2 regions of the Oceanobacillus sp. MO10714A genome follow, and region 1 is predicted to be linked to the other one. Evidence: riboswitches for the same ligand, from Rfam matches in the RefSeq annotation. Region 1 holds a riboswitch; the other holds the start of a gene.
What was found. A riboswitch is a leader RNA that binds a small molecule or an ion and turns the genes downstream of it on or off. The one in region 1 is predicted to bind lysine.
Positions count from the first base shown of each region.

Region 2: linked by a shared signal. The riboswitch ahead of dapA (4-hydroxy-tetrahydrodipicolinate synthase) and the one ahead of SPD53_RS15775 (Na+/H+ antiporter NhaC family protein) in region 1 are both predicted to bind lysine.

Region 1 is NZ_JAXHDC010000041.1:8,450-20,870, reverse strand. Features, by position in the region: gene SPD53_RS15790 (bifunctional metallophosphatase/5'-nucleotidase) at 1-944, shown strand, start outside; gene SPD53_RS15785 (YunC family protein) at 1,013-1,321, shown strand; gene yunB (sporulation protein YunB) at 1,380-2,159, shown strand; lysine riboswitch at 2,202-2,377, shown strand; gene SPD53_RS15775 (Na+/H+ antiporter NhaC family protein) at 2,515-4,068, shown strand; gene SPD53_RS15770 (sodium-dependent transporter) at 4,306-5,850, shown strand; gene SPD53_RS15765 (methionine/alanine import family NSS transporter small subunit) at 5,850-5,957, shown strand; gene SPD53_RS15760 (M23 family metallopeptidase) at 5,997-6,959, opposite strand; gene SPD53_RS15755 (YhcN/YlaJ family sporulation lipoprotein) at 6,965-7,510, opposite strand; gene SPD53_RS15750 (YutD family protein) at 7,636-7,911, shown strand; gene SPD53_RS15745 (amidase) at 7,969-9,402, opposite strand; gene SPD53_RS15740 (DUF86 domain-containing protein) at 10,156-10,593, shown strand; gene SPD53_RS15735 (helix-turn-helix transcriptional regulator) at 10,603-11,241, shown strand; gene SPD53_RS15730 (phosphatidylglycerophosphatase A family protein) at 11,355-11,867, opposite strand; gene SPD53_RS15725 (hypothetical protein) at 11,958-12,421, shown strand, end outside.
Region 2 is NZ_JAXHDC010000035.1:6,754-19,174, forward strand. Features, by position in the region: gene SPD53_RS14695 (phosphotransferase family protein) at 1-266, shown strand, start outside; gene trmB (tRNA (guanosine(46)-N7)-methyltransferase TrmB) at 370-1,011, shown strand; gene SPD53_RS14705 (DUF2512 family protein) at 1,091-1,516, opposite strand; gene uraA (uracil permease) at 1,862-3,121, shown strand; gene SPD53_RS14715 (ornithine--oxo-acid transaminase) at 3,417-4,616, shown strand; gene rocF (arginase) at 4,969-5,871, shown strand; lysine riboswitch at 6,139-6,320, shown strand; gene dapA (4-hydroxy-tetrahydrodipicolinate synthase) at 6,415-7,305, shown strand; gene SPD53_RS14730 (PcsB-like coiled-coil domain-containing protein) at 7,676-8,929, shown strand; gene SPD53_RS14735 (SPFH domain-containing protein) at 8,994-10,001, opposite strand; gene SPD53_RS14740 (TPM domain-containing protein) at 10,038-10,832, opposite strand; gene SPD53_RS14745 (TFIIB-type zinc ribbon-containing protein) at 10,832-11,863, opposite strand; gene SPD53_RS14750 (PspA/IM30 family protein) at 11,877-12,421, opposite strand, start outside.

The sequences.
Region 1 (12,421 bases):
CTTCCCCCTTTGAAGAGTTGGAAAAACAGCTGGCCTCTTTAAAGAAAGAAGCGGATATTATCATTCTTCTATCCCATTTAGGAATTAGTGAAGATGAAGCGATTGCGCGGAAATTCCCGGATATCGACGTTATTATTGGAGGGCATACTCACCATCTGTTGCGGACCGGTGAATATGTGAACAACAGTCTTCTCACTGCTGCTGGCAAGCATTGTATGTATGTTGGCGAAGTTATCTTAACATATGATCATGATAAAAAGGAGCTCATCCAAAAAGAGGCTTATACAACAGATGTATCAAGCTATCCCGAAGATGAAGATACGAGAGGGCTGCTTACTGAATTGGAAAAAGAAGCTTCTGGAATATTGGGAACAGAAGTTGTTTATCTAGAAGAAGGGTTTCAAGCGGACTGGTTTAGCGATGTGCCGATGATGCAAGATTTGACGGAAACAGTACGGAAATGGACGGATGCTGATGCATCTTTGTTGAATGCTGGACTTCTGCTTGACGGCTTGCCAAAAGGAATGGTCACTTACGGTGATATCCACCGGATTTGTCCGCATCCGATCAACCCAGTTGTCGTGCATTTGAGGGGAGATGAATTGATTGAAGTGATCCGTGCTTCCTTGAAGAAAGATTTCATGGAGATTCAATTGAAAGGATTCGGTTTCCGCGGGAAAGTCATTGGCAGAATGCTTTTTGCTGGGTTATCCATATCTACGACACTACGGGCGAACGGAACGGAAGCAGTGACTGGGGTAACGTTCTGTGATGGTTCAGCTGTGGAAAAGCAGAAAACATATCGCATTGCTACTGCCGATACATTTACTTTCGGTCGCCTTCTCCCTGAAATTGCCAAATCAGAAATGAAACAATATTTCCTACCTGAATTTTTAAGGGATTTATTACTCGATACGTTAAGAAATAAAACACCGCAGCCTTAAGATGCCGATTGTGACAGAGGAGCCTGCTTTTGCATACTTTATTATGTAACTAAAGGAGGCATCCGGAGATGATTACTGTTAATCCAATTGAAATTGAAGGGATGCAGTTCACAGCAGTAAGTGTCGAACTGCCAAAGACGACATTACTCACGGTTTCAAACGAAGTCGGCTATATTATGTGTGCTGCACTGGATGTGGATATTTTCAATGAGATTCCGAAGTTGCGGGAAAGGGAGGTAATTGCAGGGAGAGCGATAGGCGTGCGGACGATTGACCAATTACTCGCTGCTCCACTCGAGAAAATTACGGATGCATCGAAAGAATACGGCTGGAGAGAAGGAATGACGGGAAGGGAGGCTCTTCTTCTTATTTCATAAGTTTAGCACGTCTAACCCCTTGCATCGTTGCATAAGCATGATGTGAGGGGGTTTTTACATGCGGAAGAGACGTATCCCTAGAAAATTTGGCTCACCTCCAGCGCAAATCATATTGATACTTACAGTCATTATCTTTACGATATCGATTCTTGTGAGCATTATGGTTATCGATAAGGGAATTAAGCCAACGTTAATGGAAATTGCAACGGAAAAGACGAATGAATTCGCTACCCGGGCGATTAATCGTGCAGTTAGTTTCACGGAGGACTATAATTTTTCAGATATAGCGAATATTACATATGATAATAATGGAAATGTTGCCGCTTATTCCGTGGATCCAGCAGCTATGAGTGAAATAACTCGGAATGCAACCAATCGGGTAGAGGAATACTTTCACCGTTTAAATCGGGGAGATCCGATCTTCCATGATGATGAAGAGCCTTTCCCGTATGAGGAAGGGGCAACGGATCGTATTAATGATGATCCTACCCTAGTAGAAATCCCTTTAGGGCAAGTTACAGGGAACACCGTTTTAGCCAATCTCGGACCGAAAGTACCGATTAATTTGGAAGTGATTGGCACAGTGCGAACCAATATTACAAGGGAACAGACAGAGTTCGGTATTAACGGGGTATGGATTTCCTTTTATTTGGATGTGGAAGCAGATGTACAAGTCATTATTCCATTCACTTCGGAAGTGACGACAGTAACTGCAGAAATCTATATTGATGGGGGTGCAATACTTGGAGATGTACCTGATTTTTATGGAGGCAATTCCGGTCCATCGATTGCCGTCCCAAGGAATGAAATCGGCCGGGACTTGCAGAATGCGGAATAATCTAGTATAGTAGGTTCAGAATTGAATAGTCGCCTTTTTGATCGGTGAGGTAGAGGTGCGAGTAATATGAGTAGCCAACAGGAGAATGACAACGTTGAATGTTAGTGAAAGGATTGTTTGCCGAAGCGTAATAAGCGTCAACTTATTATTTGCTGGTATGTCTTTGAATAAGGGGCATACTGTCATGCTAATACATTGCATGGAGAACTACTGATCGAAATGGAGGATAACGTATATTGTTAAAGGAACAATGATGGGTTATTTTCTATCATTGTTTTTTTATGTGAATATGTACCTTCCATTCGTTCAACTTGTACTCTATGCTATGAAATTTTTAAAATGGAGGAAAGACGAAATGGTAGGTACTTTTTATTCCCTTATTCCTGCACTTGTAATGCTCGTGCTCGTCATTGTCACGAAACGGATTCTGCTTTCTTTAGGGGCAGGAATTGTTATGGGTGCTTTTTTCATACATGAATTCAACATACTAGATTCCTTGCAGGAAGTATGGCTCGTATTCTATGAAATATTTGTGGTAGATGGTTCCCTTAACGTTGATAATCTATTCTTACTTGCATTCCTGCTCTTATTGGGAATTATGACGGCCTTTCTTCAAGGATCCGGTGGTAGTCGGGCGTTTGGAGAATGGATGTTAAAACATGTAAAGACTCGTACAGGTGCAAAGTTAATGACAGGAGTTCTCGGTGTTATTATTTTTATCGATGATTACTTTGCCAGTTTAGCAGTTGGACAAATTGCCAGGCCGGTAACAGATCGGCACAACATATCCCGTGCGAAATTGGCCTATTTGATTGACTCTACTGCTGCTCCAATGACTGTGCTTTCGCCAATCTCCAGTTGGGGTGCATTTATTATTGGATTGTTAAGCTCCATTTTTGTAGCAAATGGTATCACGGGTATTCAGCCAATGGAAGCTTTCATTAAAATGATTCCAATGAATTTATACGCCTTGTCAGCAATCTTACTTGTGTTCCTTGTTTCTTATTTGAAAATGGATATCGGAAAGATGCGGGTACATGAGAAGCGCGCAATGAAAACAGGTGAATTGATCGATCCAACTAATAGTAAGGTCCCTGGTGACTTAGGTGATACGGTTGAGGCCCATCCAAAAGGAAAAGTCTATCATTTGATTTTACCCATTGTTGTGCTTGTCGTAGCGACTGTATCAATGATGCTAATTACAGGTGCAATCGCAACAGAAGGTAAGGTAACCATCCTTTCTATGTTTGCTAATACTGACGTGAATCTGTCTCTCTTGATTGGGGGAGCAATTGCGGTCTTGCTTGGACTTATTCTACATGTGATGCATGATCCGCCAAAAGCAAACATCGGGAATATTTTTGTCCAAGGAATGAAATCGATGTTGCCTGCGATTTATATACTAATACTCGCATGGATGATAGGATCGATTATTTCATCCCTTGAAACGGGAACATATTTAGCAGAGTTGCTTCATGGAGCAAATGTTAGTTCGATGTACTTACCTGTGTTGTTCTTTATTATTTCCGGTTTAATGGCACTCGCAACCGGTACTTCTTGGGGAACATTTACCATTATGCTTGCTATTGGTGCTGAAGTTGTGATGGTGATTGATCCTGTACTATTACTTCCAACACTTGGAGCTGTACTAGCTGGGTCCGTGTTTGGGGACCATTGTTCACCGATATCTGACACGACCATTCTTTCTGCAACAGGAGCGGGTGCAAATCATATTGATCACGTTTTAACGCAGCTGCCATATGCACTGCTTGCTGCTGGTGTGTCGGCGTTAGGATTCTTGTTGATGGGTGTGTTGGATATGATAGTTCTGCCACTAATCATTACATTAGGATTGATTGTAATTATCGGATTTATCATCCACCGCAATAATACAATGAGAGAAGCCTAATAAAGTGAAACTCATTCAGTGGGGTATTACAGACCGTTAAAAAGCATATCCTTTTTCTATATGAAAAGGGATATGCTTTTTTAATTGAAAATACGTCTAAATAGGAAGGTATCGCAATATCTATAAGAATACATCATGTTTTATAAGAATGGAGGTGGAATACGGATGTAAATGTAAGAATATTATAAAAATGATGTACTAGCACTCATAATCGTAGTGAAAAAGGAGGGTACAAAAATGAAGGCGCGTTCAGAGTGGGGAACAAGGGCTGGTTTTATTTTAGCGGCAGTTGGATCGGCGATTGGTTTGGGGAATATTTGGCGGTTTCCAGCAGTAGCGTATGAAAACGGTGGTGGTGCATTTTTCATCCCGTATTTATTTGCGCTGTTAACAGCTGGGATTCCCATTCTCATTATGGAGTTCACAATGGGGCACCGCTATCGGGGTTCTGCACCGTTAACGTTCAGGAGAATGAATAAGAAAACTGAATTTATCGGTTGGTGGGGCGTGCTTGTTGCATTTATCATTTCGACTTACTACTCTGTCATTATTGCATGGGCAATTTCTTACTCCTATTTCTCATTATCTCTTGCTTGGGGGGATGATACGGGAGGGTTTTTATTCGGTGAGTATTTAAAGCTTGCTGAAAGTCCAGGTCAGATAGGAAGTATGGTTCCAGGTGTACTATTCCCGCTGCTTATTGTTTGGGCGCTTGTCTTGTTCGTGTTGTACCGCGGTGTTAGTAAAGGTATTGAACTAGCCAATCGAATTTTTATTCCAGCACTTGTCGTTGTGTTTCTCATCATTGTAGTACGTGCGGTGACATTGCCTGGAGCGTTAAGTGGATTGGATGCTTTTTTTAGACCTGATTTTAGTCAAATTTTATCCCCTGATGTCTGGATTGCTGCATACGGGCAAATTTTCTTCAGTTTATCCATCGCATTTGCCATAATGATCACTTATTCTAGCTATCTGTCGAGAAAATCAGACATTACAAACAATGCATTTATTGTAGGATTTGGGAACTCTGGATTTGAATTATTAGCCGGGATTGGTGTATTCGGTATTCTTGGATTTATGGCAACACAGGCTGGGGTGTCCATTGATGAAGTTGTTGATGGTGGAGTTGGACTTGCGTTTGTTGCTTTTCCAGCAATTATTAATGAGTTTCCTGCCATGAATGAACTATTTGGACTCCTGTTTTTTATATCTTTGACATTGGCTGGTTTAACCTCACTTTTATCCATTACAGAAACCTATGTTGCAGGAATGGTGGATAAATTCAATGTATCCCGTAAGAAAGCTGTCCTCTTCGGTGGAGGGGTTGCAGCGATTGTTTCCTTGCTCTATGCTTCTCAAGGCGGTTTATTCTTCCTTGATGTTGTTGATTACTTCATTAACCAATTCGGTGTCGCTTTACTTGGATTAGTGGAAGTTGTTCTGATTGCATGGATTTTACGGAAATTGAAAACGTTAAAAGACCATGCAAACCCCATTTCAGACATTCAGCTCGGTTCGTGGTGGACGATTAGTTTAGCAGTTATTACACCAATTGTGATGGGGTATATGATGTTTGGTTTATTCAAGCAAAATCTGCTGAAATTATTTGATAATCCTACCGGGAACTATGAAGGGTATACGGATACGTTTATATTCTTTGGAGGCTGGGTTGTTGCTGCAGCAGCACTGATAATTGGGATACTACTCTCCTTGACGAAATGGAAGGCAAACGTTGAAGTTAACAAAGATGAGAACTATTATGACGACGAGGAGGCAAGATAATGAGTGCTTCAGCAATCATAGTGATGATTATTGGAATTATTATTCTATGGGGAGGATTAGCGGCAAGTATATGGCACGCATTCCGTGATAAAGGAAAAATGAATTAAAACTAAAGAGGTTGGAGAGCAAGCGCTCTTCCAACCTCTTTAGTTTTTCGCCATCTGTTCCCATCTTCTTAAATAAGGATAAGGGTCAAAGGACCATTCTTTATAGCCGTCGTCTTTGTACATGCCGTAATGCAAATGGGGCGGGAATTTACCGGACGTACCTGGTGGGCCATATCCACTTGACCCGACACTGCCAAGAACATCACCCGGCTGTACGACTGTTCCGATTTCAATGGCATCGTTAAAGCCACTCAAATGAGCGTAATAATGATAAATATTATAAATGTCGCGTATCCCTATCCGCCAGCCGCCAAATCGGTTCCAACCCATAATTTCTACAACTCCATATGTTGTGGACTTGATCGGCGTTCCATAGTCTGCGAAAATGTCTGTACCTTCATGAATCCGAAGCCCGCCGTATCCGCGCCTATCTCCCCACGTATTCCGATAACTGTAATTATAATTTATATCCACGGGAAAATCCCGGTCTGTCAAATTGATTTCATTAAATGTTTGGAAAACTTTGGCGGTGTTCATAATTGATTTAACCGTTAAGTCTCGTTCATAAAGCTTCCATAATCCAATTTTAATATCATCCCTTGTAGGACCTTCTTGAAGCAACAACATAGCAAGTGTATAGAGAACATCTTCTTCTTGTTCAGGACTTGCCAAGCCATCGCCGTTTCCATCCAATCCGATACCATTAAATAACTTGATAATATCTGGATTCGAATTTTTCGGATAGTTTCCTATCCCATACCAGCTTTCTTCATCAAATGTAATGGAAATAAGTGGCTCATCTTCAGTAGCCGTTTCCTTATTCCGTTCGTAATTGTCAATGGCAGCGAAATAATACCAAGGTATGTGCGAGATTGCTTCCGTCTTCCGGTATAGGGCCATTCGTTCTGTATGAATTGAAGCTTCCTCCGCCTGAATTACTGACCCACTTAAGCAAAATAGGAAGAAGATAAAGCTATATATCGTGAGCCGTCTGGAGAACAAGCTTATTACCTCCAATCTTGTTCGTCATGATCTGCTTTGATTTCCTCAATAACTCGTTCGATTACTTGGAGATCGTCTTTATTATTCATCTGCTCTCTATGCAGGCTATGGATAACATCCATATGATTAGGTTCATCGGTTGTATATATTTTATAGAAACTTGGAAGGAGTGAACGAGCAGTCTTACCTGCAATCTCTGCGGCTAGATTTGCATCGAGATTATCACGTTTCTCAAAGGCTATGATAACCTCCTTATCTGTAACGAGGGAAGCTGCTTCATTGAAATTGCCGCTTTGGAGGATTGTTCTCGTAATCATATCCGCTAATTGTTCCCGATCAAAGTTGATTTCGTTGTTATCATCTTGTACAGCGAGATCCTCTTTCGTATATCTGACATAGCCCAACTTGGCCCGACGCTCTTCATTCACCGCCTCCCCACGATTATTGGGATTCAGTATTTCCAATTGTTCATTAGTGTTTTCCGTTTGGCCGCAACCACCGAGATAGAGTACGATTCCAAGCAATGCATGGATTAGAATGAATTTCTTCATGGTTTCTCTCCTTAATTCTATTTGTGATTTAGTTTGGTTTAAAGATGGGAAAACATACATGCAAATATTTCACTTCTGATGTGCATATGGTAAACTAATGGAAGGTAAAACAGGGGGTGTAACAAGTGATTGAACTAGGTGGCAAGCATTATGAGTTAGTGAAAAATATAAAAGAGGGTTTTCAGGAAGATGCAATCCGGGATCGGTATGCGGATATATTAGGGAAATATGACTATATTGTCGGTGACTGGGGCTATGAACAGTTACGGATGAAGGGATTTTACCATGATCGGAATGCAAAAGCGCCAATTGATTCCAAGTTCAGCGCTATAGAGGATTATTTATTGGAGCATTGTAATTTTGGATGTGCTTATTTTGTCCTGAAAAAAGTTACAAAATAACAATAAATGGCACGTGAAAAACTCCTTTCTCATACTAAGAAAGGAGTCACTGACGTTTTAATCCAATCTTTTGCACCGTCTATACCCGTGATATTTCTTTTCAATAATGGAACCGAGTCTAAAAATGGCTGCTTCGTTTCCAATAGAACTGATGATTTGAATACTTACAGGCATATCGTTTTCGTCTTTACCGACGGGCAATGTAAGGGATGGGAGACCCCATACATTTGCATAAGCGATATATGGCATATAGTCCAAAAACGTTTTACGAATGGAGAAAATCTCTTTAAATACTTGCCCATGTATTGGAGCAGCAGTATGATAAACAGGAAAAATAAGTAGTCGATTGTTTAAATAATCATTTAACCATTCATCACCACGGAGAATAATATCGTTTATTTCCCGAACTCGTTTTTTCGATGGTTTGAACATTTTCGAACCAAGTATTGCCCAGGATAGATAAGGGTGCATCTTTGTTCTGTTCGTCAATCGTTCTTTTAAATAGGAACGGATGAGAGGTGAACGGTCATTACTGAAAGCCTCCTTCTCGACAGCAGCACTTCCATCGATGGACATAATCTCCTGCCAAAGTTGCGCACTTTCATCAAATAGTGGTGGCGCGCCACGTTTCGTCTGAATTAATTGAATGAGGAAATCCTCTATTCCCCGCATTATATTTTTGGTGCTTTTCGCTAACGGGTAGGTCGTCTGTTCGACTAATATCTCAACTTTGTACTCATTTAGAAAGACTGGTTTCGGATTCGTGCCAGTTAGAATCCTGTTCATCAGTTCCATATCCCTCACAGATTTCCCCATTGGACCGATCCCGAGCATTCTTTGCTGCAATGGATGGGTTGGTTCTGGATAATGACCTTCGACAGTGACTTGGTGCATTCCCGGTTTAAAACCGACGACACCATTGAAATGGGATGGAAAACGGATCGACCCACCGATGTCAGAGGCGATTCCCACTGCAGCTCCACCTGCTGCAAGTAAAGCACCTTCACCGCCACTCGAACCTCCAGCAGTCCGGTTAATATCCCATGGGTTATTCGTCCGTCCATAAAGCTTATTATCGGTTTCCTGGCAATAGGAAAGGGCTGGGGTATTTGTTTTGCCTAAAATAATGGCACCTTCCTTGCGCAGTTTCGTAATCGCTTTCGCATCATCCCGAGAAATTAAATCTTGACGATGTTCAAGGCATCCCGTTGTTTTCATGTTGGTAACATGGAATGCTTCCTTCACACTGATTGGTACTCCAGCAAGCTTTCCGGTTATTCTTCCCCCCATGCTCTTTGTTTCATCAAATTGTTTTGCCTCAGCAATTGCTTTCTCGAAGCGATCTTCTACTAGTGCGTTAATGGGAGGGTTTACTTTTTTGATATGATTGATGTAAGTTGTTACGACCTCTTCACTTGTCCAAGTTCCATTTCTTAACATTTCGGCAAGTGCGGTCGCATCTAAATCCAATATCGCAGTAGATATTTTCATTTCCCCCTCTGTTAAGTATGTATTCCTCCACTTTCAGCAACCAATACCTTTTATCAAACATCAGAAAACCAGCGCCATTACTTTCATTCAGCGTAAGTCCTCAACTCTCTTTCCGGGGTCCGCAGTCCAGACACCTCTCGCTTTCCGCGGGCGGCTGGTGAGCCTCCTCGCGGGCAAGCCCGCTGCGGGGTCTCACCTAGGCCTATCGACGAACAGGAGGTTCTAATGCCGGCATTGGTCACAGGACGTGACCGTACTTAGCCGGCCTCCCGCAGGAGTCTCGAGGTGTCTGGACTGCTCCCAGGGAAGACCGAATTTGGAATACTAATTTCGTTTCAATAGAGCAATATTCGCTAAGATGGAATAATTTCCATTAAGAATAATCTTCCGCACGAGTTCAGTTGCTCGGCGGACGGTGACTCCTACGGGAAAAGCACGAGTCCAGACCTGAGCAGGAAGCGATTTTCTTCCGAGGCAGACTAAATTCGCTCTCGTATGTGGCAACGTCTGACATTAACTTCCTGCGCATCGAGGCTTCGGCTGTGCCTTAGGATGCGCATCCGTCCGCCGGGCAACTGAACGGTAATTAGAACGCCAATAAAATGAATGCGCAAAATACTTTCGCTGAATGAAAGTATTTGGTTGTTAAGGTGTGAAAGTTGAGTGTATTACATTAACTATAGCATTTTCCCTCCAAAATCCCAATTTATATGGTATGATTAAAGGGGAAGATAGATAATGGAGGGGCATAGCATGTATTTTGTCGACCGGAAAAAGATAGAAGAAAACTTAACATATATGGATCATTTACTTAATTTATTAGAAAATGAATCATTTGATTCACCAATCGAAAAACTTGGCAAAGAGCGAATTGTTCATATCTTAATTGAATCTACACTTGATGTTGGGAATATGATGATTGACGGATTTATTATGCGAGATCCGGGAAGTTACGAAGATATTATCGATATCCTTGTCGATGAAAAAGTAATTCCTGCCGAACACGAAGTAGCTTATAAAAATTTTATCTCGCTGAGAAAGAATCTCGTCACGGACTATGTGAATGTGGAAGAAGTGCAGCTGGATGAAACGATTGCTGAGTGTCTTCCGGTGCTTAACGGTTTTAGCTCACATATTCAAGCTTATTTGAAAAATGAACTTGGTGTCGCAAACGCTTTTTTAAAAGAGTAAGCAAAGGTGATGGAGATGAAACAAACGACGAAGGACAGACTCATCGTGATCTTAAAGAGGAATAAGGCAATCACGATGGATGAATTGATGAAGTTTTTCACAATATCGGAACCAGCGGTGCGTAAACATCTTCATGAACTTGAAAACCAGGAGCTTGTTAAGAAGAGCAAGCATAAACAAGAGATTGGCCGTCCTTACTATACGTATGAGTTGACCAATAAAGGACATGGTCAGTTTCCGAACCAATACGAACAATTACCGGTTGAATTATTACAGGATTTGGAAGAACTTCAAGGTCCTGAATCGGTGAAGGCATTGTTATATAAACGGATGGAAAGAGAACAGGGGCAATTGCTTGAGAAGCTAGATGGAAAGAGCTTTGATGAAAAGGCTCATGCCCTTGTTGAGATGCAGAACGATGCTGGCTATATGCTAGAAATTGAGAAAACATCAGATGGGGATTATATATTGACGAACTATAATTGCCCAATTGTTAACATTGCTAAAGAGTATCGTCACGTCTGTTCCAATGAAAAAATAATGTATAATCATGTATTCGATGAAAGTGAAGTAAGGCCAGAAGGATATATCACAACTGGTGCCCATGTATGTAAGTGGGTTATAAAAGCACCAAAAAAAGATGATTGATCGCGCAATCATCTTTTTTACTGCAAAGAAACTAAAAATACGGTGGTTCTAGTGATAGCCACATCCGCTCCGCACGTACTTAGCTTGTAACGGCGCTTGCGCCTTTGATTTTTCTAGTCAATTAAATTTTCGGGGTCGACGGTGGAGTGGGCGAGTCTGCTAGATGCCGCTGCCGCGATTGCACCGACAATGTCATCAAGGAATGTGTTGACGCTGCCAGTTGAATGGTCATTCAGCTTTTTTAAAATACCTGGTTTCTGTTTGTCGATATAGCCGTAGTTTGTAAGCCCGATTGATCCATAAACGTTTACAATCGAAAGGGCAATAATTTCATCAATGCCGTATAAGCTTTCGTCTGTAACGATCGTTTCAAGTAAAGGCTCGTCCAAAAGTTTTTTCTCCGCCAGAACGTCTAATTGAATACCAGTAATGACAGCATTTTGCACTTCTCGTTTGGAGAGGACACGGTTGACATTGAAGCGGCATTCATCCATCGTTAACTTGTTATGATAGCTTGACTGCAAATAATAAACGAGTTCCGCAATATCCTCGATTTTTACCCCACGTTTCTCAAGAAGCTCTCTGGCTTTCTTTTCTAAATCGCTTAACTTTACATGTTTATTCATTTTATCACCTTTTTCAAATAGTGGTTAAGTTAAGTTCTTCTTATTCATATAGTTTAAGTATACCCATATCATCATGAGGAGGATCTTAACTTGTCTTTGCGTGAGTTGTTAACTAATTATTATCAAATACATCCGGAAGAAAAATTGGTGATTGATGGAAGAACTGGCTATCTTGCGGACGGTTTCGTTTATTTTAACATGGAATCCCGGAATCTTGAAATGATTCAGATGGAACAAGCGGTACTTGCTTACTACTTAATGGAAAATGGTTTCCGACATATTGCGCTACCTGTTAAAAATATGAAAGAAGAATGGTTTACAGAATATCAAACGTCTACGTACTTAATTTATCAAGTGAGTGATCGGAATACGGTAAAAGAAAGCTTAGGCAGAAATTTAGCGTTATTTCATGAAACGGGTTCCGCGTATTATTATGAGCCCCAGTCCATTTCAAGTTATGGGGAATGGAAGCGCCTATGGACGGATAAGCTGAACTTATTTGAAGAACGGATAGCTCAGCTCACAACAGAGGAAACGGTAACTCCAATTATTTT
Region 2 (12,421 bases), on a different contig from region 1:
GGGATAATGCTATGATTGCCGACCCGGTGATCGATTTCGGTTTCCTTTTGAAATGGTATATCCCTAAAGAAGAATGGGACGAATGGCTGGAGAAATACGGAGTCACCGAGCATGAATATTTGTATGAAAGAATGCACTGGTATCTATTGTTGAATGCCCTTGATTATCTTAGCTGGCATAGTGAAAGACATGAAGCAGATAAGGTAAAGGAACGGTTGGAGTCGTTAAGTGAACTGAATCAATTTATGGAAAGCATGATGAACTGACATCATTTGCTTTATCACGTATTAACGGTCTGTAATACCCCACTGAATGAGTTTCACTTTATTTATAAATAGAGAAGACATGATAGGTAAGGATGGATAGGAAATGCGTCAACGTTATAAACCATGGGCTGATGATTTTTTATTAGAGCATCAGGATTTAATAATACAAAACCCTACTGAACAAAAGGGCAGGTGGCAGGACTTATTTGCGAGCAAACAGCCCTTGCATTTGGAAGTAGGAACAGGAAAAGGTCAATTTCTTGTCGGGATGGCAAAGCAGTATCCCGATATTAATTTTATTGGAATGGAAGTTGCAAAGAGTGTCGTCGTGACAGCGGGTGAGAAAGCATTGGAGGCAGAACTGGACAACTTACTGCTCGTCCACGCAGATGCTAATCATTTGCTTGATTACTTTGCGCAGGATGAAATTTCAACTATTTATTTGAATTTCTCTGATCCATGGCCGAAAAATCGCCATGAGAAACGTCGATTAACATATACGGCATTTTTAAAACAGTATGAACATATTTTACAGCAAGAAGGGGAACTCCTATTTAAAACCGATAATCGTGGACTATTCGAGTATTCCCTCTGCAGCTTCTCCGCATTCGGTATGTTGCTGGGAGAAGTAAATCTTGATTTGCATGCAGAAGAAGATCCATTGAATGTCATGACAGAGTATGAAGAAAAGTTTTCTGCCAAAGGACATCCGATTTATCGCTGTAAAGCTGTTTTTCAAAGATAAGTAAAAACCGCATATCCCCTTTCTTATTGTATATAGCGGGATGTGCGGTTTATATGAAATGATTTTGTGATAAATATCATTAATCTTTTTTATCTTTCTCAGGATAAATTTCCTCACTTGCCTCCGTTTGATATCGCATTGCAGGAAACGGGATAATAGTCGCTTCCCTTCTCGGTAGTATTCGCTCTTTCATATATATATGAAAGAGTGCTTCGCAAAATGTAAAGAAATAAGCAATCGCCAACGAAATGGCTACTAAAGCTGTTGTTTGGCCAACATACATTCCAGAAAATAGCCAAACGACGAGAAATGAAATGCCGAAGTCAACGATAGCTGATGCGAGCATGCCAATTGCTGGAAGGATAAGAATGTCCGCTAGATAAGCAACTCCTGTCAACAAGAGTGAAAGGATAATTAAATGACCAAGTGTAACTGATCCAAACACGGAGAGAAGTGATGACAGGATAATCGCTGTGTAAACCCATTTAATGCCCAATGCTTTCATATGTACCAATTTAATAACCCCTCGCTTCTTGATTATATAAAGTTAGTATTTAGCTGGTTATAGCTTTTTATACACGAATAATCGAGTTTTAAAAAAGTACTTGACTTTATAGGTCATTATTTGTCATAATTATTAGTAGTGAAAATAATTAGTTGCCTTTAAGTCAACCCTGTGAGGTTGGCAAGGTGATGCGGAATTTAGTTGTTCGAAGAGAGCGACTATAGTGGCGTGGAAATATCCATGCGCTAAAAATCTGCACCTTGCTGATAAAGGCAAGGTGTTTTTTTATGCAACAATTTAAAAAAACACCTTTCGCTAGAAAAATAAAATACGAGGAGAAGGAAAATGAAACAACAAGAAATTGGCGTCGATGAACGATTACCCTTTATGCAGAGTCTGCCATTAAGCCTACAGCATTTGTTTGCCATGTTTGGTTCAACCGTGCTTGTACCAATTTTGTTCGGAGTTGACCCAGCAACGATTCTATTAATGAATGGATTTGGAACGTTATTATATATCTTTATTACAAAAGGAAAGATTCCTGCTTATTTAGGTTCAAGTTTTGCATTTATCTCGCCGGTTACAGTCGTCTTGACACAAGGTGGCGGATACGGGGCGGCCCTTGGTGGATTCTTCGTTGTAGGTGCAGTGCTTGTCCTTATCGGTTTAATCGTTAAGTTTGCCGGAACGTCTTGGATTGACTTTATATTTCCACCGGCTGCAATGGGAGCGATTGTTGCAGTAATTGGCCTGGAGCTTGTGCCAACAGCTGCGGATATGGCAGGACTGATCGCTGCTCAAGACGAATCGAGAGACACGACAGCGATTACGGTTGCTTTACTTACACTTGGTGCGACAATCATCTACTGGGTAACAATGCGCGGCTTTTTAAAAATCATTCCGATTTTACTGGGAATCGTAACTGGATATATCATTGCGACTATATACGGTATTGTTGATTATACAGCGGTGAAAGAAGCAGCTTGGATTCAAATGCCGACATATTACAAAATCGAGTTTAACTGGGCAGATATTTTAATTATTTTACCAGCAGCACTCGTTTTAATCCCGGAACATATTGGTCACTTAGTTGTGACAGGGAATATCGTGAAGAGAGACCTAGTGAAAGACCCGGGCTTAGACCGATCCCTATTAGGTAACGGTATTTCAACAATGATATCGAGTTTATTCGGTTCCACCCCAAACACAACGTACGGTGAGAATATTGGAGTACTCGCAATAACAAGAGTATACTCCACTTGGATAATTGGTGGAGCGGCAATTACTGCAATTATTCTATCATTCTGTGGAAAACTTGCAGCATTAATATCATCCATCCCGACACCGGTAATGGGCGGTATTTCCTTACTGCTCTTTGGAATCATCGCGGTTAGCGGGTTAAGAATGCTCGTTGAAGCACAGATTGATTATAATAATTCTCAAAATGTCATTTTAACGTGTATCGTGCTTGGAATTGGGATCAGTGGTGCAAGTATCAATATTGGTTCGGTTGCATTGACAGGCATGGGCCTTGCAACAATCGTCGCGATTATCATAAGCATCTTTTTCAGACTGCTCGATGTATTAAAATTATCTAATGAATAAGGTTTATGGATTAACGGTCTGTAATCCCCCCACTGAATGAAGTTTCGCTTTAGGAAGTCAGAATTATTATGTTCTGACTTCTTTTTCTATATCAAAAGCTGAAGCTAGACGATCTATCAAGATGAATCGTCCGTAGAGTTATGGAATAGAGCACGACTGAAAACGCGGTGCTTGTCGCAATGTCAGTAAAAGTAGATTTTAGTCGAAAAATTCCACTGAAGTTTCGTTTTATGTTATAATCAAACAAATCAATATTTTAAATGAAGTATGAAAGTACATAAGGGGGAAAAGGGTTATGACGATAAAAACAACGGATGATATTATTTCACAAACGGAGCAGTATGGTGCAAATAACTACCATCCACTCCCAATTGTGATTTCTGAAGCGGAAGGGGTATGGGTGAAAGACCCGGAAGGTAATGAGTATTTGGATATGTTGAGTGCATATTCCGCTCTGAACCAAGGGCACCGCCACCCAAAAATTATTCAAGCATTAAAAGATCAGGCAGATCGAGTAACACTGACTTCTAGAGCATTTCATAATGATATTCTTGGTAGGTTGACGGAACGAATTGCGAAATTAACCGGCAAAGATAAAGTTTTACCGATGAATACTGGGGTGGAAGCCGTTGAGACAGCAATCAAAGCTGCACGGCGCTGGGCCTATGAAGTAAAAGGTGTGCAGGATAATCAGGCAGAAATTATTGCTGCAAGGGGTAACTTCCATGGCCGTTCGATCAATTCCATTTCTTTGTCTAATGATGAAACAGCAACAAAAAACTTTGGACCATTTGTACCAGGGATTATAAAGGTTGCTTTTGGTGAAGTGGAAGCTATTCGCAAAGCAATTACCCCAAACACAGCAGCGATTATCGTTGAACCTATCCAAGGGGAAGCAGGGATTATTATACCACCAGAAGGTTATTTACATGAAATCCGTAAGATCTGTGATGAGAATAATGTATTGTTTATAGCTGATGAAGTACAAACTGGTTTAGCCCGGACAGGGAAGATGTTTGCCTGTGAATGGGAAGGTGTAGAACCGGATATTTATGTCATGGGTAAAGCGCTTGGCGGTGGTGTTATGCCGGTCTCTGCGATTGCTGCGAACAAAGAAATCATGGATGTATTTACGCCTGGTTCCCACGGTTCCACATTTGGTGGTAATCCACTTGCTTGTGCGGTTTCTATCGCTTCGATTGATGTCATCGAGGAAGAGGATCTTGTAACGAAATCTCTTCAGCTTGGTAAATATTTCGCTGAAGAATTACGAAAAATCGATAATCCAGATTTAGTGGAAGTGCGGGCGCGAGGACTCTTTATCGGTGTCGAGTTTAACCACCCTGTCCGGGGATTCTGTGAGACACTGAAAGAAGAGGGAATTCTCTGTAAAGAGACCCACGAGAATACAATTCGTTTCGCACCGCCATTAATAATCACCAAAGAAAACCTAGACTGGGCACTAGAACGCATTCATAACGTATTAAGTAAATAGAGAAATTTTCACTAGGCTGGAACATAACGAATGTGTGACTGGTTATGTTCCAGTTATATTTGAACAAAGGCGGAAGCGCCCGTTTAGCAACGTACAAACTGGAGCACTCCGGAATGAGATAAAGGAAACACAACGAACGATAGTGAGTTGATGTTGACTTATCGATTGGAGGAGTGTGAAGTTTGATAGTTGCTGGACGCTGGAGCCGGACGTGGCTAGCCCCGGATACCTAAGTTATCGCAGCATTTTTATTTATAGTTTCTTATATTTTGAAAATATATATAAAAATATATATATATAGGTACACGAGATTCGTTATTACATATTTAAAAGGCAACTGGAGGTTTTTCACATGAGAAATATATCAATTATCGGAATGCCGATCGATCTTGGACAATTACGGCGTGGAGTCGATATGGGCCCCAGTGCAATTCGCTATGCCGGTATCATAGAAAGGCTTGAGAATAGGGGATACACCGTTAAAGATTTAGGAGATATCCAGATTGGTAGAGATAAACTAAAGACAGATCCGAAAACTGGAATCAGAAACTTGGAAGCGGTTTATAAAGCAAGTGAACAGTTAATGATCCAGATTGAAGAAGTAATTCAAAAAGATTCTTTTCCGCTTATTTTAGGCGGTGACCATAGTATGGCTATTGGTACATTAGCAGGGGTAGCTAAATCTTATAAAAATCTTGGCCTTATATGGTATGACGCCCACGGGGATCTGAATACTCCTGAGACGTCTCCATCCGGAAATATCCATGGTATGCCGCTTGCGGCATCGTTAGGCTATGGCGAAGAAAGGCTCACTGAAATTGGTGGATATTCTCCAAAAGTAAAACCAGAAAATGTTATTATCATCGGTGCGCGTGACCTAGATCCTGGTGAAAAAGATTTTATTAAAGAAAAAGGAATCAACGTGTACACGATGCATGAAATTGATCGAATCGGCATGCCTCAGATTATTGAAGATACGAATCAATACTTCGAAGAGCAGGGGGTAGACGGGGTGCATCTTTCCTTTGACCTCGATGCAATAGATCCCTTGGACGCACCGGGTGTCGGCACTCCAGTTCCAGGCGGGGTAACGTTCCGTGAGGCACATCTTGCAATGGAGATGCTTGCGGAAACTGGTAAAATTACATCAGCTGAATTTGTAGAGGTCAATCCAATTCTTGATGAGCGAAATAAAACGGGGACATTAGCAGTCGACTTAATTGGATCGTTATTTGGTGAACGAATCCTATCCTAGAGTGACTGGCTGTAAGATTCCCATTGTAACATCAGAATACTCGTAAATCCCAGGTCGGAGATTCAACAGTCAATAAGCGCTTGATTAATTTAACGAACATTTGGTGAGGAAAAAATAACTAAATGATGTTTCCTTGTGTAAAAGATGCACGGTTAGGGTGCAAATAACATAAATATAGTAGTAAAGAGCTGCTGTTACTTGTTATTTCTTACAGTCTTTGTTATAGTAGTGAAAACAATTAAATATCTCTTATTTTATAAACGATAAAGTAAGGATAGAGGTTGCAGTGACCATTAGTACATATGTGGAGGGTGAATGAGACCCAGTGAACCATATGGAAAGGGGGAATTGCCGAAGCAGAAGGAAGCTCATTAATTCCGGATGCTGGGTCTGTATCGAATAGGTATAGATCTGTCATATAGGCAACTATATGGGGAGCTATCAAGCGAAAGAACAATCCATCGTTCGAAAAGCAATAGCGGCCCAAACCGTTATTGCTTTTTTGCTTTTATTGATGGTAAAAAAGAAAGGGATGTGAAATAAATGTATTTTGGTAGATTACTAACAGCAATGGTGACACCTTTTGATGAACACGGAGAAGTAGATTATGGTAGAACGTCGAAGCTAATTGAACATTTACTCGATACAGGAACTGATGGTTTAGTTGTGGCCGGGACAACCGGTGAATCACCGACATTAACGACGAGAGAAAAGGTTAAACTATTTAAATATGTAGTGAAAGAAGTAAATGGCAGAGTACCGGTACTTGCCGGAACAGGCACGAATAATACAAGAGCCTCCATTGAACTGACAAGAGAAGTTGAATCGATTGGCGTCGATGGAATTATGCTTGTCGTACCTTATTATAATAAACCTTCTCAAGAGGGATTATATCAACATTTCAGCCAAATTGCAGCGTCCACATCTTTACCAGTCATGCTTTACAATATTCCAGGAAGATCTTCTGTCAACATGACTCCTGAAACGATTATCCGCTTGTCCCAAGTTGATAACATCGTCTCTGTAAAAGAAGCGAGCGGAGATCTTGATGCAGTATCTCAGATCATTGAAGAAACTGGAGATGACTTCAGTGTATATAGCGGGGATGACGGCATGACGTTACCAATTCTATCTGTTGGTGGAACGGGCGTTGTATCGGTCGCAGCTCATGTGATTGGGAAAGATATGCGAGCGATGGTCCAAAACTTCCTTGATGGTAACGTTACAGAAGCTGCTGGAATCCACCGTCGCATCGTGCCGGTTGTAAAAGCCTTATTCCAGGCTCCAAGCCCATCACCGGTAAAAGAAGCATTAAATGAAATCAACGTACCCGTTGGAAGTGTTCGCTTACCACTCATCCCATTACCAGATGAAGAAAAAGCAAATCTCACGCAAACCCTAGCAAACTTCCAAGCAAATACTGTAGAAAATTAATAGAAATATGTTAAAGCTAAGGAGAATTTATTTTTCCTTAGCTTTTTAACTCGGTTAAAGAATTATTAAGTGAAGATGCTGAGGATAACTATAATTGTTAGCACTAGCCTCGGAGTCACAGTTTGTACATTGCTGCGACTGCTGGTTTTGCTAGTGTAAACACTCTTCGGTGGTACGAGTAATCGCAGTCCCAGGCGCCCGCGAAATGAATCGCGTTATTAACATCTGCAAGGGTACTTCCCCCTTTGTTTCAATGTAAACTTCTCCTGAAATCTAATTGTAATCTAAGCATAATCTTTTTGTTACGATTGGATGTTATACTGCAACCATAGATTGCGAATTAGAAATCTATGGAAATGGGGGAAAAAGGTTGAGGAAAAAGCTAACAATCGTCACCTTGATAGCTTCTCTATTATTTATCCAAGGCACCTTTCATTTACAAGTCCATGCTAGTGGCAAGGGTGATTTAGAGGAGATCCAACAAGAAAGAAAAGAAATCCAGAACAACTTATCAGCTGGGGAACAGAAAATCAATGAACTTTATGACGATATGAAAGCATTGAACGAGGAAGTCAATCGGTTAGAAGACCTTCTTCAAGAGAAAGAGGCAAAAGTGGAGGAAATTACATATGAGATTGAAACTACGAAAGAAGAGATTCACACCCTCCAAGCAGAAATCGATCGATTAAATGCAAGTATTGAAGAACGCTTTGACTTGTTGAAAACAAGAGCATCATCCTACCAGAAATCAGGCGGGCTAATTAATTATATTGAAGTGATCTTTGACTCTCAGAGCTTTGGAGACTTCATTAGCCGCGTAACTGCTGTCAATCAAGTAATGGATTCAGATGCGATGTTGATGGAACAGCTTGAAGATGATATGGAACTTGTCGAAGCGCATCAGCACTCAACACTTGAGAAGCTGAATGATTTAGACCAAATGCATGAAGCGCAAGAAGCGGAACGTGCACAGATTGAACAGGAAAAGCAGCAACAAGAGACGGTTAAAGCGTCTTTAAATGATAAGCGTGAGGAACTAGTTGCTTATGTCGAGCAATTAGAAGGGGAAGATACACGTTTAAAAACAATGGAAGATACAGTGAAAAAAGAAATTGCTGCAGCAGAAGCAGCAGAACGTGAGCGCCAAGAAGAGATTAAACGAGCAGCTGCTGAGAAAGCGAAACAGGAAGAACAAGCCCAAGCTGCAGTGGTTAAAACGAAAACAGTAGAGAAGAAAGAGGAACAGAAAGAAAGCAAACCGGTTCAGGTGAAAAAGGAAGAACCGGCTGTAAATAAACCGGAATCGAAACCTACACCAAAGCCAAGCGAACCTGATAATAAGTCATTCACAGTTACATCTACCGCTTATACAGCAGACTGTAACGGCTGTTCTGGTGTAACAAGTACAGGAATCGATTTAAAGGCGAATCCAAATGCGAAGGTAATCGCAGTTGACCCTAGTGTTATTCCACTTGGAAGTATCGTTCATGTGGAAGGATACGGACATGCGATTGCAGGAGATACAGGAAGCGCAATTCGTGGAAATAAAATAGATGTGTTCGTCCCAACGCAAAAGCAAGCAACAAACTGGGGCGTACGCACGGTGAAAGTAACGATTCAGTAAGAATAAAGGCTCCAATATAAATACAAAGAAAAGGTCGGCATTCGATATGCCGACCTTTTCTCGATTACAATTTTAGACCACAGTTCGAGCAAAAGTTTGCTCCATCTGTTTTCTGCCCGCAATTTGGACAGAAGTTGGGCTTGCTTGAATTGCCAGTTGACTGGTTATTCGTCGCTGGCTGATTTTGTTGCTGCTGTTGTTGATTTTGGTCCGGTTGATTCATTTGTTTCATGTTTTTCATCATTTCACTTGCAACGTTCATGCCCATCATCATCCCGGCCATGTCAGATGCGGTTCCGCCACTTTTTACTTTACCTGAGGCTATACCGTCCGTCATTTCAAGTTGTTGATATTTTGCAACGTCACCAACCATACCCTGGGAAGCAGCTTTCGTAATCATATCCTGAATTTCTTTCGGATAGTTAAAGCTGTTTACATTAAATCCAGTGATGGAAAGCCCTAAATCATAGATTTCCATATCAAGGTCTTCCTGGATGCCACGCGAGATTTCAAATGAATTTGCTTGCAGATTAAACATATCCTTCCCTTCGCGCGCAATCCATTTCATTAAGAGTTGATCCAGCACGGTAGTAATCCGGATTTTTACATCTTCCACGAGATATTTCTTTTTCACACCTGCTACATTTTCGATTAATCTCACATAATCATTTACTTTAAAATTAAATGTCCCGTTCGCCCGAATTGGAATTCCACCCGGTAAAGCGGGGGAGGGTGAAGGGATGTTGATTGCGTTTTTCGTTCCCCATTTCACCGTGAATTGCTTCGTGTTAACAAATAGGACTTCGACACGCAGGCCGGAGTTAAAGCCAAATTTAAATCCTTTTAAAGTTGATAAGAAGGGAATGATTTCCGATTCAATATTATACTCCCCATCCTCTTCAAAAATCCCTTCAATCTTTCCATTACTAAAGAAAATTGCATCTTGACCAGGTTGAATCATCAGGCGACTGCCTTTTTTAATCTCCCGGTTCGGCCACTTCCAAAAAATCATATCATCTCTAAATTCTTGCCATTCCACAACGTCTGCTAGTTGATTTCTAAAAAAAGACATGGAATCCGTCCTTTCTCGTTACGTATAATTATTTGTTTAAAATTTCCTGCCACCGCCACTATGCGAGCGGCCAGCACGGGTGATACCGCCTCCGCCACCACCAAATCCACCGCCGCTATTGCTATTATTTGACGGTTTTCTTTTTCTTGTGACTGTTTTACGGAGATAGCGGTCATGCTTCCTGACGATTCGCGAGTTATTCCGATTTAAATATGTTCCACTTGTTACTGTGCTTTTTCCCCCCGAGGAATATGCCATGATAAATACGATTAATCCACCTAGAGTAATAGCAACCCCAAGTTGAAGATACGTATTTAAGAAAATAGATTCCGGATTTACACCGGGGCGAATATTCAAATATTCAGCGGATTTCTCAAAGAATAGCTCAAAAGCTTCAAAGTAATCGTCATTCGCCAAGTCAGGGATAATGTGATCGAGAATTAATTGTATTCTTGCATCGTCTACATATTCCTCTCCCTTTCCGAACCCTGCGATATAAGCTTCCCTATCCGCGCTTGATTCTATATAAATAGTTAAGATGACCATATTATCTTCTGCGCGGTTCAGTTTTTCTTCTAGTTCATCGGAAATGTCCTGTGTATACCTCTTTAGTGATTTACCCTCGATGTCATTTGTTGTAACGACAATGAAGTCAGTCGACCATTCACTAAAATAGGAGGCAGCTTTCTTTTCCAGCTGTTGTATTTGATTTGCATCTAACAGGCCAGCTTCATCGTAAATTCGCTCGACATCTGCAAAGGCGGGAGTTGTGAATAAGAAAAAGAATGCGATAAAAATGATTGCACTTTTTGATAAACGGTTCATGAACATTAGAAATTGATACCTCCTGTAACAATAAAGGAGATAATTTTCATTAAGATAAAGGATCCACCGGCAATGCTTGCAAACCATCCGGCAATCTTCGCTTTACTGAGTGGAGGCTTTCCGACAACTTTTCCGGTTTGCCCGTTCATTGCAAAAATATGTTCCGCCTGCTCGTAATCATAGTATACCATCCAGACTGGAAGTAGCGTATATAGGCTTTTTGTTTTTGCCGTACGGATATTTTTATCTTTATAATTCACGGAATGGTATCCACTGATTGTTGAACGAATATAATCATCAAGTGGTTTACGCATTTTATCCTTTACCCGTGGCAATAAATCTTCTGCATCATAATTGTACTTCTCTGCAATATAACCTGCAAGATAAGGGGTTTTGAAGTCTTTTAGATCACTATATTGATAGGGTTCAAGCTTATCCATCAGAGCATCATCCATTTTTTCCGAAGCATCGACTGGCACCCGGCTAAAGTCTATGCGTAAATCTCGGTATACATCATAATACTTTGTTTCCGTATAAATATAATCCCCTCTTGTGTAGTTTCTTACCCTCGTTCCAATTGCATGGACTTTCGCTTCATTTTTTAAATCATAGAGCCAGAAGGGGACATATATGCCGGTAATTTCTTTAATCCGGTCAGCCATCTTGAAATCTTTAGGGGTAAGCAGTCCTCTTCTACACCATTTTCGAAATGCTTGTTCTGCTTGCTGTTTTGAAATGGTGAACGGAAGCACAAGCGAAGGGGCAAGGATTCCAGACACACGATCAGCCAACACGACAGCTGCCCCACAGAAACTGCAATTGGTCGCGGTAGTATCACCATCTGTAACAATGACAGCCCCGCAGTTCTCACATTGATATTCTTTTGCTTCCTCTTCTTCAAATACCGTTTCAATAAAGTCCTCGGAAAAGTTCTCTATATTATCCTGTCTACCGCAATTGTCACAGGACAATGTACCAGAATCGGCATCGAACGTCATATCACTCCCACAGTTTGGACATTTATATTGTATAACCATTTGTAATCCCCCGCTATTCGTTAGATGTCTCGCTTCTGTTCGTCGTTAATTTTGCAATTTCTTCATCTATGGACTCAATAGGTGCTGGTTTGTTTCTTAGCTGTTCAAGTGCTTCAGCTTCATCCAGCTTAAAATTTAGTTCTTCCTCGTAACTCATAAAACCGGAAGTAATGGAGGGGTTCCCACTATTTATTTTTTGTTTCTGGTTAAGTAGTGCTGATTTTTCTTTAATCATTCGGCTTCTTGCTTCCAATTGCCTGACATCCAGCGTTAATTTTTCTTCTAGTAATCTCATTTGCCTTGCTTCTATTAGAAGTCGATTATACTTGGCAACTAGCTCTAACTTTTTACTTTCTAGATGTTCTTGGTCATCTAAAAATCCTGCAGCCTGTGTTTCGATCCTATCAGCTGCGCGTTCCCGGTAGCGCTCTAGCTTTCTAATTTCCATTTCACATTCATCCACTGCCCGCTTAGCTCGTCTTACATCCGCTTCTAATGCATTCACTTCAGATTGTATAGTACGAAGATCGAGGTTCACATCGCGTAATGTTTTTTCAA